2 regions of the Micromonospora sp. SH-82 genome follow, and region 2 is predicted to be linked to the other one. Evidence: predicted binding sites of a transcription regulator. Region 2 holds the regulator's gene; the other holds the start of a gene.

Region 1 (6,482 bases), 540 kb from region 2:
CTTCTCCCGGCCGAGGAACATGTTCTGGACGATGTCCAGGTTGTCGCAGAGCGCCAGATCCTGGTAGACGATCTCGATGCCGAGGTCGGCGGCGTCCCGGGGGCTGTTCACCGTCACCGGCTGGCCGTCGAAGAGGAACTCGCCGGAGTCGGTCGGGTAGATGCCGCTGATGCACTTGACCAGCGTCGACTTGCCGGCACCGTTGTCGCCGACGAGGGCGGTCACCTCCCCGGCGTGGGCGGAGAGTGCGACGTCACGCAGAACCTGGACGGGACCGAAGCTCTTGTCGATCCCGCGTAGCTCCAACAGGGGGGTCCCGGACACGGGGTCTCCTTCGTCTCACGGAGGGGAGGTCTCGATCAGCTGTGCACCGCAGCGCCGCCCGGCACGCTGGTGGTCGTGCCGGGCGGCGCTGCCGTCGACGGCGGTACGGGTCAGCTGATGCCCGCGTCCGCGCAGAGCTTGGCGAAGGAGCCCTCGCAGAGCTTGGCCTTGTCGACGTAACCGTCGGCCACGACGTCCTTGACGTTCTCCTTGTAGATCAGCTTCGGCTCCAGCAGGCGGGCGGGGACGTCCCGGCCGCTCTCCGGGTCCTTGACCGTCTGCCCGGTGTCCTTCCGCTCGCCCTTGGCGATGGAGATGGCCAGCTCGGCCGCCGCGTCCGCCTCCTGCTTGACCGCCTTGTAGACGGTCATGCACTGGTCACCGGCGAGGATGTTCTGCAGGCCCTGGAGGTCGGCGTCCTGACCGGTCACCGGCACCTTGCCGTTGAGCTTGTTCTTCTTCAGCACCGAGATGGCCGCGTTGCCGAGACCGTCGTTGGCCGAGAGCACCCCGTCGATCTTGCCGCCGGTCTGGGTCAGCATCTGCTCGAAGAGCGTGGCCCCCTGCGCCGGGTCCCAGTCCGGCACCGACTGCTCCGGACCCTTGGTGTACTCGCCGCTGTCGAACTTCGGCTTCAGGACGGAGTCGTACCCGGCCTTGAACAGGGTGGCGTTGTTGTCAGTCGGCGAGCCGTTGAGGTACGCGATCGTCGGCTTCTGCACGCCCTGGTCGGCCAGGCACTTGCTCAGGCCCTCGCCCTGGAGCTTGCCGACCGCCTCGTTGTCGAAGCTGACGTAGTACTCCGCCGAACCGCCCAGGGTCAGCCGGTCGTAGTCGATGGTGGCCACGCCCTGCGACTTGGCCTTGTCCAGCACCGCCTTGCCGGTGCCGGAGTCCAGGTTGACGATCATCAGGACGGTCGCCCCGTTGGTGATCATCTGGTCGGCGATGGTCTGGAACGCGTTCTTGTCGTTCTGCGCGTTCTGGATGTCGTACTCGACTCCGGCGGCCTTGAACGCCTCTTCCAGGAACCGGCGGTCGGCGGTCTCCCAGCGGGCCGAGGACTTGCTGTCCGGCAGGATGACGCCGATCTTCGCCTTGGTGTCGCTGCCGGCCTCGGTCCCGGCGGAGTCGTCGCCGCAGGCGGTCAGGCTGCCGGTGGCCAGCAGGCCCACGGCGGCGACGGTGAGGAAGCCCTTGCGCATGTGCACGGGTCCTTTCGGGGTGGGTTTCGACGTGGCGGTGGTTTGTTGTGTCCGGCAACGTATTCCGGGTCACACTTCGCCCGCAAGGCCATCGAGGCCAGAAAATTGTTGGCGGCGGTAACAATCCCGCAACGCGCCCGTCGCCGAGGCCTGTCAGACGAGGGCGTCGACGGTCGTCGGTGGGGACGTACGGCCGGTCAGGCGGGGGCGGCGATGAGGGCGACGGTGGCCCCGGTGAGGGCGACCAGGTCCGTCGGGGCGAGTTCGACCTGGAGACCCCGACGCCCCGCCGACACGTACACGGTGTCCCGGTCCAGGGCCGACGAGTCGACCACCGTGGGCAGCCGTCGGCGCTGGCCGAGCGGGCTGATCCCGCCACGGACGTACCCGGTGACCCGCTCCGCGACCGGCCGCTCGGCCAGGACGGCCCGCTTGCCGCCCGTCGCCGCCGCGAGCCTCCTGAGGTCGAGTTCGCCGGTCACCGGTACGACGGCCACCACCAGGACCCCGTCGACCTCACCCACCAAGGTCTTGAACAGCCGGTCCCCGGGCACCCCGAGCGCCTCGGCGACCGACGCCCCGTAGTGCGGCGCGTCCGGCGACACGTCGTACGGATGAAGGCGGTGGGTGATCCCCTGCCGGGTCAACAGTGCCGTCGCCGGCGTACCCCGTCCCGCCATGCCCTCACGCTATACCGGCCCTGCCGTGCCCCGCCGTGTCCGGCCGTGTCCGGCCGTGTCCGGCCGTGTCCCGGTCCGCCGTGCCCTGGCGGCCGGTGGGTGGCTCAGACCGGACGGCAGACCAGGACGGTGGGGGCGGCGGCGACCCGGGTCAACACCAGGCTGGCCGGGAGGTCACCGGCGAGCCGCAGGTCGCGGCGGAGTTTCTCGGGCTCCAGGGCCGACCCGCGCTTGAGGATCTCCACCCGGCCGACCCCCCGATCCCGCAGCAGGCTCCGGAGCCGTTTGAGGGAGAACGGCAGCACGTCGGTGACCTCCAGACACCGGGCGTACGGGGTGTCGACCGCCCGGTCGGCGTAGAGGTAGGCGATCGTCGGGTCGGCCAGGGTGGCACCCAGTTCGGCGGAGAGTTCGGCGACCAGGTGGGCGCGGACCACTGCGGGGTCGGGGTCGTACAGGTAGCGACCGACCGGCCCGACCGGTGCCTCGGCCGTCCCGTCCCCGGTCAACCCGGCGGCGTCGACGGGGGGCCCTTCCTTGCCGAGGAGGGTGGCGCGGCGGGGGAACCCGGCGAGGGGGCCGCACCAGAGGGCCGCCTCGACCAGGTCACCGCCCACGCTCACCCATTCGGCCTCGGCACCGGCCGGGATCAGCGCGTGGTCGATCCCCGGGGCCACCTTGACCACCGTGTGGGGAACCCGCTCGGCCAGCCCGGTGACGAAGTCCCAGGGCGGGGAGTACGAGTTCGGGTCGAAGATCCGTCGGCCGGTGCCGCCCCGGCGGCGGGCCGGATCGCAGAAGACCGCGTCGACGGTGGTCACGTCGAAGGTGGTGGCGTCGCCGCAGGTCACCGTGAACATGCCGGCCAGCCCGGCGGCCTCGGCGTTGGCGGCGGCCATCGCGGCGGTGAGCGGGTCGGCCTCCACGCCGTACACCCGGATGCCGGAGCGGGCGGCGGCGAGCGCGTCGGCCCCGAGGCCGCACCCGAGGTCGGCGAGGGTCCGCACCCCGGCGGCCCGCAGCCGGTCGGCCCGCCGCCGGGCGACGACCCCCCGGGTGGCCTGTTCCAGGCCGGGGCGGGTGAGGAACATCCCGGCGGCGGCCGGGCCGAACTTCCCGACCGCCCGACGGCGCAGCTCGGCCTGGGTCAGTGCAGCGGCGGCGAGGCCGGGCGCGACACCCGTCGTGCGGAGCGCCGCCGCCGCGTGCAGCGGGTCACCGCCGGCCAGCTGCGCGGCCTCGGCGAGCACCGCCGACCCCTCGGGGGTACGCAGCGCGGCGAGCTGTTCCAGATCCACCGGGCCATTGTCGCGGGCCGGTCGACAGCCGACGCCCCCACCCGTCAGCCCCGACTGTCCCGTCGACTCCGTCGGTGTCCAACCGGCTCTGGCGTCGCAGGGTAGGGATCCGGTCACGCTCTGGCGAGAGGTCGTCGGCGTGGTGCGGTCATCAGTGGCGAAAGCCTGGCGACGGTGGTCGAGGGGGCGGCGGGGGTGGACACGACGGGGGTCTCGTTGGCACTCTCCTTGACGGAGTGCTAGCCGAGGAATAACCTGCGATTAGCACTCTCACCCTGAGGGTGCCAGCATCCTGACCCCTGCGGTCGGGGTGCTGAACGCCAGGCGGACCGACACCCGCGACGACGGCCCCGCCCGGTGGCATGTGGCAGATTGACGCTGGTCGGATTGTCGACCGGCTACGAAACTCAATACCCCAGGAGGGTATGCCCGTGACTACCGCGACCAAGGTTGCGATCAAGCCGCTCGAGGACCGGATCGTGGTCCAGGCGAACGAGGCTGAGACCACCACTGCGTCGGGCATCGTGATTCCCGACACCGCCAAGGAGAAGCCGCAGGAGGGCACCGTCCTCGCCGTCGGCCCGGGTCGTATCGACGACAAGGGCAACCGGGTTCCGGTCGACGTGCAGGTCGGCGACGTCGTCCTCTACTCCAAGTACGGCGGCACCGAGGTCAAGTACGCCGGCGAGGAGTACCTGGTCCTCTCCGCGCGCGACGTCCTCGCGGTCATCGAGAAGTAAGCAACCGATCCGTGTCGCTGCCCCGGTCCGGCTCGCCGGGCCGGGGCAGCGACGCTTCGAAGGGACATTGATGGCGAAGATCCTGAGCTTCTCGGACGACGCCCGGCACCTGCTGGAGCACGGTGTCAACGCCCTCGCGGACGCGGTCAAGGTCACTCTCGGCCCGCGCGGGCGCAACGTCGTCCTGGACAAGAAATTCGGTGCGCCGACGATCACCAACGATGGTGTGACCATCGCCAAGGAGATCGAGCTCACCAACCCGTACGAGAACCTCGGCGCGCAGCTGGTCAAGGAGGTGGCGACCAAGACCAACGACGTCGCCGGCGACGGGACCACCACCGCGACCGTGCTGGCCCAGGCGATGATCCGCGAGGGTCTGCGCAACGTGACCGCCGGATCGAACCCGATCGGGCTGAAGCGGGGCCTGGACGCCGCGGCGCAGAAGGTCTCCGAGGCCCTGCTGGACCGGGCGGTGGAGGTCTCCAGCAAGGAGTCCATCGCGCACGTCGCGACGATCTCCGCGCAGGACGCCACGATCGGCGAGCTGATCGCCGAGGCGATGGAGCGGGTCGGCCGCGACGGTGTGATCACCGTCGAGGAGGGCTCCGCCCTGCACACCGAGCTGGACGTGACCGAGGGTCTCCAGTTCGACAAGGGCTTCATCTCGCCCAACTTCGTCACCGACGCGGAGTCCCAGGAGTCCGTCCTCGAAGACGCGTACATCCTGATCACCACGCAGAAGATCTCGGCGATCGAGGAGCTGCTGCCGCTGCTGGAGAAGGTGCTCTCCGACAGCAAGCCGCTGCTGATCGTCGCCGAGGACGTCGAGGGACAGGCGCTCTCCACCCTGGTGGTCAACGCCCTGCGCAAGACCGTCAAGGTCTGCGCGGTCAAGGCCCCCGGCTTCGGTGACCGCCGTAAGGCGATGCTCCAGGACCTGGCGATCGCCACCGGGGCCGAGCTGGTCGCCCCGGAGCTGGGCCACAAGCTCGACCAGGTCGGCCTGGAGGTGCTCGGCTCTGCCCGGCGCATCGTGGTCGACAAGGAGACCACCACCATCGTCGACGGTGGCGGGCAGTCCTCGGAGGTCTCCGACCGGGTCGCGCAGATCCGCAAGGAGATCGAGGCCACCGACTCCGACTGGGACCGGGAGAAGCTCTCCGAGCGTCTCGCGAAGCTCTCCGGCGGCATCGCCGTCATCAAGGCCGGGGCGGCGACCGAGGTCGAGATGAAGGAGCGCAAGCACCGCATCGAGGACGCCATCGCCGCGACCAAGGCCGCTGTCGAGGAGGGTACGGTCCCCGGCGGCGGTGCCGCCCTGGCGCAGATCCTGCCGGTGCTCGCCGACGACCTCGGCTTCACCGGTGACGAGAAGGTCGGTGTCTCGATCCTGCGCTCCGCGCTCGTCGAGCCGCTGCGGTGGATCGCCTCGAACGCCGGTCACGACGGGTACGTCGTGGTCCAGAAGGTCGTCGGCCAGGAGTGGGGCAACGGCCTCGACGCCGCCACCGACTCCTGGGTCGACCTGGCCAAGAGCGGCATCATCGACCCGGTGAAGGTGACCCGCAACGCGGTCACCAACGCCGCTTCGATCGCCGGCCTGGTGCTCACCACCGAGAGCCTGGTGGTGGAGAAGCCGGAGAAGGCCGAGCCGGCCGCCGCCGGTGGCCACGGCCACTCGCACGGCCACGGCCACCAGCACGGGCCGGGCTTCTGACCCACCCGTACCTCGTGCAGTAGGAGAACCCCTTCTCGCCGGTCGAGGAGGGGTTCTTCCGTGCCGGAGGTCAGACCAGGTCGGTGAAGGGCGGCGGTGGCCCGAGGTAGGCGACCTCCGGGGCCAGCAGGACACCCCAGGCGGGCCGGAAGGCCGGACCCCGTCGGTCCAGCTCCTTCCGCAACTCGGTACGCCCCGGTCCGCCGTGCCTGTCGACAGGGAGTCCGGCGGGCCACGAGTCGTAGTGGCGTTCGACAGTGAAGTCGTCGGCGGTGGTCTCGACCCGGAGGAAGATCCACCGGCCGTGCTCCTGGTCCGCCTCCGCCCGGTGCAGTCGGCGTACCCGTTCCACTGCCTCCTCGAAGACCGCCCACCGGTCCTCGTCGGGCCGGGCGGCCGGGGGTGTGCCGCCGCTGTGCTGGCGCAGCGCCCCGTCGGTCACCGTGAACGTCACCGAGCACCGGCCGTCACCCGCCGGGGCGCGATCGCGGGCCCACCCGACGAGCGCGGCGAGCTCC
Region 2 (6,482 bases):
CGACTCGCCACCCGGATGCGTCGGGGTGAGCTGCCGTACCCCTCCGACGACGTCGCGGCGGACCGCTACCTGGCCGCCGACGCCGCCCTCGGCGCGGCCGGTTTCTCCTGGTACGAGGTCTCCAACTGGGCCCGTACGCCGGCCGCCCGGTGTCGGCACAACCTGCTCTACTGGACCGGCGGGGACTGGTGGGGCCTGGGGCCGGGGGCGCACAGCCACGTCGGCGGGGTCCGCTGGTGGAACGTCAAGCACCCCACCGCCTACGCCCGACGGCTCGCCGAGGGCGCCTCACCGGGGCAGGCCCGGGAGGTGCTCACCTCGGCCGAGGCGCACATGGAGGACGTGATGCTCCGGCTCCGCCTCGCCGACGGACTGCCGCTGGAGACCCTCGACGAGGCCGGTCGGGCCGGTGCCGACCGGGCCCTGGCCGGGGGGCTGCTCGACGGGTCGCGGTTCGCCGCCGGTCGGGCCGTGCTCACCCTGCGGGGGCGGCTGTTGGCCGACGCCGTCGTCCGCGACCTGCTGCCGTGAGCCGGTCGCGGACGACGCTGCGGGTCACTTCACGAAGGTGAACGTCATCGGGTAGCGGTACAGCTGGCCCTCGTTGGCCTTGAGCCCGCCGATGATCCCGAAGACCAGCGGGACCAGGCCGACGACGAACGGCAGGAAGCCGAGCAGGCCACAGGTGATGATGGCCAGGACGATGCTCACCGCGAGCGCGATCACCCAGGTGAGCTGGAAGTTCAGCGCGGCCACGGCGTGGGCCCGGGCGGTGGCCGACTGCGGTCCCCGGACCATCATCGCCACCAGCGGGGCCACCCAGCCGAGCAGACCGCCACCGACCACGACGCCCGCCGCCCCGCCGAAGTGGGCGATCAGCGACCAGGTCTTGTCGTCGTTGCTCAGACCGGACGGGGGGCCGTATCCGGGCGGCGGGGGGCCGTATCCGGCCGGGCCGGCACCGTAACCCCCGGGCGTGCCCGGGTCGTAGCCCCCACCGGGTGGGTACGACCCGCCCGGTGGGGGATAGCCGCCGGGCGGGGGACCCGGCGGTGGGTATCCGCCGCCTGAGTCCGGCTGCTCCGGTGAACCGAACCCACCGGGTGGGGGGTACCCACCGGGGCCGGACGTCCCGGACAGTGGTGCCGTGGGTGGTTCGTGACCGGCCGACCCCGTCGTGGGCGGCGGCTCGGCCGCAGACGAAGGCGGGGTGGGGGGCAGCGGAGCCGTCGGGTCTGGTGCCGGGCGGCCGGGATCGCCCGATCCGGGCGGGCGGGGCGGTTCGGTCATGACGGACACGGTAGGCCCCCCTGGCAACCGGCACCAGCGCAACACCGGCCGGGGGGCGTCGAGATCCACCAGGACATCGACGTACGGGTGGTCCGTCACTGATCATCGCGCCGGTGGGGGCAGCGGACGTAGACTGGCACTCGCTACAGTCGAGTGCCAGGGCGCGACGCGGTCGAGGTCGACCGGCGCGGGACGGGAGGTGGGAGATGGGTCTCGACGACCGCAAACTCGCCGTACTGCGCGCGATCGTCGAGGACTACGTCGCCACCCAGGAGCCGGTCGGCAGCCGGGCCCTGGTCGAGCGGCACCAGCTCGGGGTCTCCCCGGCCACGGTCCGCAACGACATGGCGGTCCTGGAGGAGGAGGGCTACATCCGGCAGCCGCACACCAGCGCCGGCCGGGTCCCCACCGACCGCGGCTACCGCCTCTTCGTCGACCGGTTGTCCCGGGTCAAGCCGTTGAGCCCGGCCGAGCGGCGGGCCATCGAGCGGTTCCTGGTCGGCGCGGTCGACCTCGACGACGTGGTGCACCGCACCGTGCGACTGCTGGCCCAGCTGACCCGCCAGGTGGCGGTGGTGCAGTATCCGAGCCTGGCCCGTTCCTCGGTCCGGCACCTGGAGCTGGTGCCGATCTCCACCACCCGGCTGATGCTGGTGATGATCGCCGACACCGGGCGGGTGGAGCAACGGCTGGTCGAGCTGCCCGCCCCGGTCCCCGCCGACGACGTCACCGACCTGCGTCGGCTGATGAACGAGAAGCTCGTCGGGACCCGGCTGTCGGAGACCCCGCCGCTGGTCCAGGTGCTCGTCGACGAGGCACCCACGCAGCTGAGGCCGGCCATGACCACCCTCTCCACCGTGCTGCTGGAGACGTTGGTCGAGCGCCACGAGGAGCGGCTCGCGCTGGCCGGCACCGCCAACCTCACCCGGGGCGGCCTGCTCGACTTCCAGGGGTCGCTGCGGCCGATCCTGGAGGCGCTCGAGGAGGAGGTCGTCCTGCTCAAGCTCATCGGTGAGGCCGAGCCGAGCACCACCCGGGTGCTGATCGGCGACGAGAACGAAGTGGACAATCTCCGGGCCGCCTCCGTGGTCAGCACCGGCTACGGGCCGGGTGCCACCATCGTGGGTGGGCTCGGTGTGCTGGGGCCGACCCGGATGGACTACCCCGGGACCATCGCCACGGTACGAGCCGTGGCACGCTACGTGGGCGAGTTGCTGGCCCAGAACTGATCCAGTCGGGCCGACGATCGGCGCAGAGCGAGACGAACATGAGGACACGGGACGCAGTGGCCAGGGACTACTATGGCATTCTCGGCGTGAGCCGGGAAGCCTCCGACGACGAGATCAAGCGCGCCTACCGCAAGCTGGCGCGGCAGTTCCATCCGGACGTGAATCCGGATCCGGAGGCCCAGGAGAAGTTCAAGGACATCAACGCCGCGTACGAGGTCCTCTCGGACGACCGGAAACGGCAGATCGTCGACCTGGGCGGGGACCCGCTGGCTCCGGGCGGCGGAGGTGCCGGCCCGGGTGGACCGGGAGCCGGTCCGTTCGCCGGGTTCCAGGACATCATGGACGCCTTCTTCGGTGGCGCCGGTGGCGCGACCCGGGGGCCGCGACCGCGTACCCGTCCGGGTGCCGACGCGATCCTGCGGCTGGAGCTCGACCTGAACGAGACGGCCTTCGGGGTGGAGGCCCCGATCACCGTCGACACCGCAGTGCTCTGCACCACCTGCTCCGGGGCGGCCACCGCCGCCGGAACCCACCTGGACACCTGCGAGGCGTGCGGTGGTCGGGGCGAGGTGCAGTCGGTGCAGCGGACCTTCCTCGGCCAGGTGGTCTCCGCCCGGCCCTGCACGGTCTGCCAGGGGTACGGCACCACCATCCCGCACCCCTGCCCCACCTGCGCCGGTGACGGGCGGGTCCGGACCCGCCGGTCGCTCACCGTCAAGATCCCGGCCGGGGTCGAGGACGGCATGCGGATCCGGCTGGCCCAGCAGGGCGAGGTCGGTCCGGGCGGTGGCACCCCCGGCGACCTGTACGTCGAGATCCACGAACGGCCGCACGACGTCTACTCCCGCAAGGGCGACGACCTGCACTGCCGGGTGACGGTGCCGATGACCGCCGCCGCCCTCGGCACCCGGCTGACCATCAAGACGCTCGACAGCGAGGAGACCGTCGACGTCAAGGCCGGCACCCAGCCGGGCAGCACCCTGCGGCTGCGGGCCCGGGGCGTACCGCACCTGCGCGGCACCGGCCGGGGTGACCTCTACGTCCACCTCGACGTGCGGACCCCGACCAAGCTCGACGCCGACCAGGAGCGGATGCTGCGCGACTTCGCCAAGACCCGGGGCGAGGAGGTCGCCGAGCTGAGCAAGCAGGGCGGCTTCTTCTCCCGGATGCGCGACGCCTTCAACGGGCACGCCTGACGTGTCGGCACCGCTGTTCCTGGTCGACGCGCTGCCGACCGGGGACCGGCTCACCCTGGACGGCCCGGAGGGGCACCACGCGGCCACCGTCCAACGGCTGCGCGTCGGCGAGGATCTTCTGCTCGCCGACGGTCGGGGCGGGACCGCCGCCGCGGTGGTCACCCTCGTCGGCCGGGGCAGCCTGGAGATCGAGGTCACCTCCCGGGGGTACGTCGACGCCGACGTCCCCCGGCTGGTGGTGGTGCAGGGCATCGCCAAGGGCGACCGGGGCGAGCTGGCAGTCCAGGCGATGACCGAGACCGGGGTGGACGAGATCGTGCCCTGGGCGGCGTCCCGTTCCGTGGTGCAGTGGCGCGGTGAGCGGGGCGTACGGGCCCGACAGAAGTGGGTGGCCACCGCCCGGGAGGCGGCCAAGCAGGCCCGCCGGGCGTGGCTGCCGGTGGTGGCCGGGGCGCCCGACGAGTCGACCTCGACGGTGGCCCGGCGGGTGGCCGGGGCCGCCGCCGCCTTCGTCCTGCACGAGGGCGCCCAGGAGCGGCTGAGCACCGCCGACCTGCCCGAGACCGGGGAGATCGTGCTGGTCGTCGGCCCCGAGGGCGGGGTGAGCGAGCACGAACTGACGACGTTCACCGAGGCCGGTGCCCGGACGGTACGCCTCGGCCCGACGGTGCTGCGTACCTCCACCGCCGGGGTGGCCGCCCTCGCCGTCCTCGCCACCCGACTCGCCCGTTGGTGACCCGCCCGGACCGGGTGGTTCGACGGCAGGTTCGGGGTAAGACACATCGACATGGCCGACATCTCGTTGCTGGACCTCGCCGACGACTACCGGGTGGCTGACGGCCACGACGACGACCCCGTTCTGCTGCGCCCCGACGGCAGCCCGGTGGACACCTGGCGCGAGGACTATCCGTACGACCACCGGATGGAGCGCGACGAGTACGACCGGGACAAGCGGCTGCTCCAGATCGAGTTGCTCAAGCTCCAAGAGTGGATCAAGGAGTCGGGCGAGCGGCTGGTGATCCTCTTCGAGGGGCGGGACGCGGCCGGCAAGGGCGGCACCATCAAGCGCTTCATGGAACACCTCAACCCGGACGGGGCCAAGGTGGTGGCGCTGACCAAGCCGAACGAGCGGGAGTCCACCCAGTGGTACTTCCAGCGGTGGATCGACCACCTGCCGGCGGCGGGCGAGATCGTGCTGTTCGACCGCTCCTGGTACAACCGGGCCGGGGTGGAACGGGTGATGGGGTTCTGCACCCGCAAGGAGTACCTGGAGTTCCTCCGCCAGGCCCCCGAACTGGAGCGGATGCTCACCCGCTCGGGGATCCGGCTGGTCAAGTTCTGGTTCTCGGTGTCCCAGAACGAGCAGCGGACCCGGTTCGCCATCCGGCAGGTCGACCCGGTACGCCAGTGGAAGCTCTCCCCGATGGACATCGCATCCCTCGACAGGTGGGACGAGTACACCGAGGCCAAGGAGGCGATGTTCTTCTACACCGACACCGCCGACGCGCCGTGGACGGTGGTGAAGAGCAACGACAAGAAGCGGGCCCGGCTGGAGGCGATCCGCCACGTCCTGCACCGCTTCGGGTACGCCGAGAAGGACCCCGAGGTGGTCGGCGCACCGGACCCGATGATCGTGGGTCCGGCCGGCCTGGACCTGCGCCCCGACGACCAGCCGGTCCACGTCTTCCCCCGCCTGTGACCGCCACCCCGGCGGATCGACGCCGGCAGGCACCGCCGTCGAGGTGCTCCGGGTTCGGTGGGAGCCCCGCGAGGCGACGGATCAGCGCAGGTAGGAGGCGCCGTTGAGGTCGACGATGGTGCCGGAGGCCCATTCGGCCTGCGGGGAGGCCAGCCAGTGCACCGCGGCGGCGATCTCCGCAGGCCGGGCGACCCGGTTGAAAGGGCTCTGTGCCCGTACCGCGTCGCCGCGCGGGGCCTTCAGGTGCTCGTTGGTCATGTCGGTGGCCACGAACCCGGGGGCGACGGTGGCCACGGCGATCCCGTACGGGGCCAGGGCCACCGCCAGGGACTGACCCATCGCGTTCAGCCCCGCCTTGCTCGCCCCGTACGCCGGGTTGGTCGGCTCTCCCCGGAACGCTCCCCGGGACGAGACGTTGACGATCCGGCCACCCCTGTCGCGCATGTGCTGGGCGGCGCACCAGGCGGCGTTCGCCGCCCCGATCAGGTTGGTGTCGACGAGTTGCCGCCACCGCTGTCGCCATGTGTCGTAGTCGTCGTCGAACACCGGATGCGGCGGGTCGGCCGGGCCGAACACCCCGGCGTTGTTGACCAGCACGTCCAGCCCACCGAGCAGGTCGGCGGCCCGATCCACCATGACCCGTACCGCGTCGGAGTCAGCCAGGTCGGCCTGGACCACGACGTGGCCGTCGCCGGGCAGGTCGGCCCGGAGCTGTTCGGCCAGGTCGGCGGAGTCCCGGTGGTGGACCGCGACCCGGTCGCCGCCGGCCGCGAAGGCCTCGGCCACCGCCCGCCCGACACCCCGCGACGCCCCGGTCACCAGTACCGCTCGTGAAGTCACCTCGACATCATGCCCGCTGCCCGGCCGACCTGCCCGGACCGCCCCCGAGCCGCCCACCGCACCACGATCCCGACCCCGCCGCGCCACGATCCGGGCCGCCCGGCACCACGGGCGCGCCCCGGTGCGCCGGACGGCTTAGCATGCCCGGATGGACGACGACTGCCTGTTCTGCCGGATCGTGGCCGGTGAGATCCCCGCCACGATCGTCCGGGAGACCGACACGACCCT

Evidence for each region. Region 2 encodes HrcA, which represses chaperone genes, less so after heat shock. Its sites were predicted from a motif close to GGTTNGCACNCTCNNNNNGAGNGTGCNAACC; they were not measured.
Region 1: groES (co-chaperone GroES) is a predicted target of HrcA. The motif match lies at 3,767-3,797, and genes of this name have one in related genera.

What each region holds. Positions count from the first base shown of each region.
Region 1 is NZ_CP148049.1:285,148-291,629, reverse strand. It holds gene WHN02_RS01255 (ATP-binding cassette domain-containing protein) at 1-324, opposite strand, end outside; gene WHN02_RS01250 (sugar ABC transporter substrate-binding protein) at 435-1,529, opposite strand; gene ybaK (Cys-tRNA(Pro) deacylase) at 1,727-2,209, opposite strand; gene WHN02_RS01240 (THUMP-like domain-containing protein) at 2,314-3,507, opposite strand; gene groES (co-chaperone GroES) at 3,933-4,247, shown strand; gene groL (chaperonin GroEL) at 4,318-5,964, shown strand; gene WHN02_RS01225 (hypothetical protein) at 6,035-6,482, opposite strand, start outside.
Region 2 is NZ_CP148049.1:5,988,577-5,995,058, reverse strand. It holds gene hemW (radical SAM family heme chaperone HemW) at 1-531, shown strand, start outside; gene WHN02_RS26325 (DUF4870 domain-containing protein) at 556-1,290, opposite strand; gene hrcA (heat-inducible transcriptional repressor HrcA) at 1,497-2,519, shown strand; gene dnaJ (molecular chaperone DnaJ) at 2,576-3,715, shown strand; gene WHN02_RS26310 (16S rRNA (uracil(1498)-N(3))-methyltransferase) at 3,717-4,451, shown strand; gene ppk2 (polyphosphate kinase 2) at 4,503-5,414, shown strand; gene WHN02_RS26300 (SDR family NAD(P)-dependent oxidoreductase) at 5,496-6,254, opposite strand; gene WHN02_RS26295 (histidine triad nucleotide-binding protein) at 6,403-6,482, shown strand, end outside.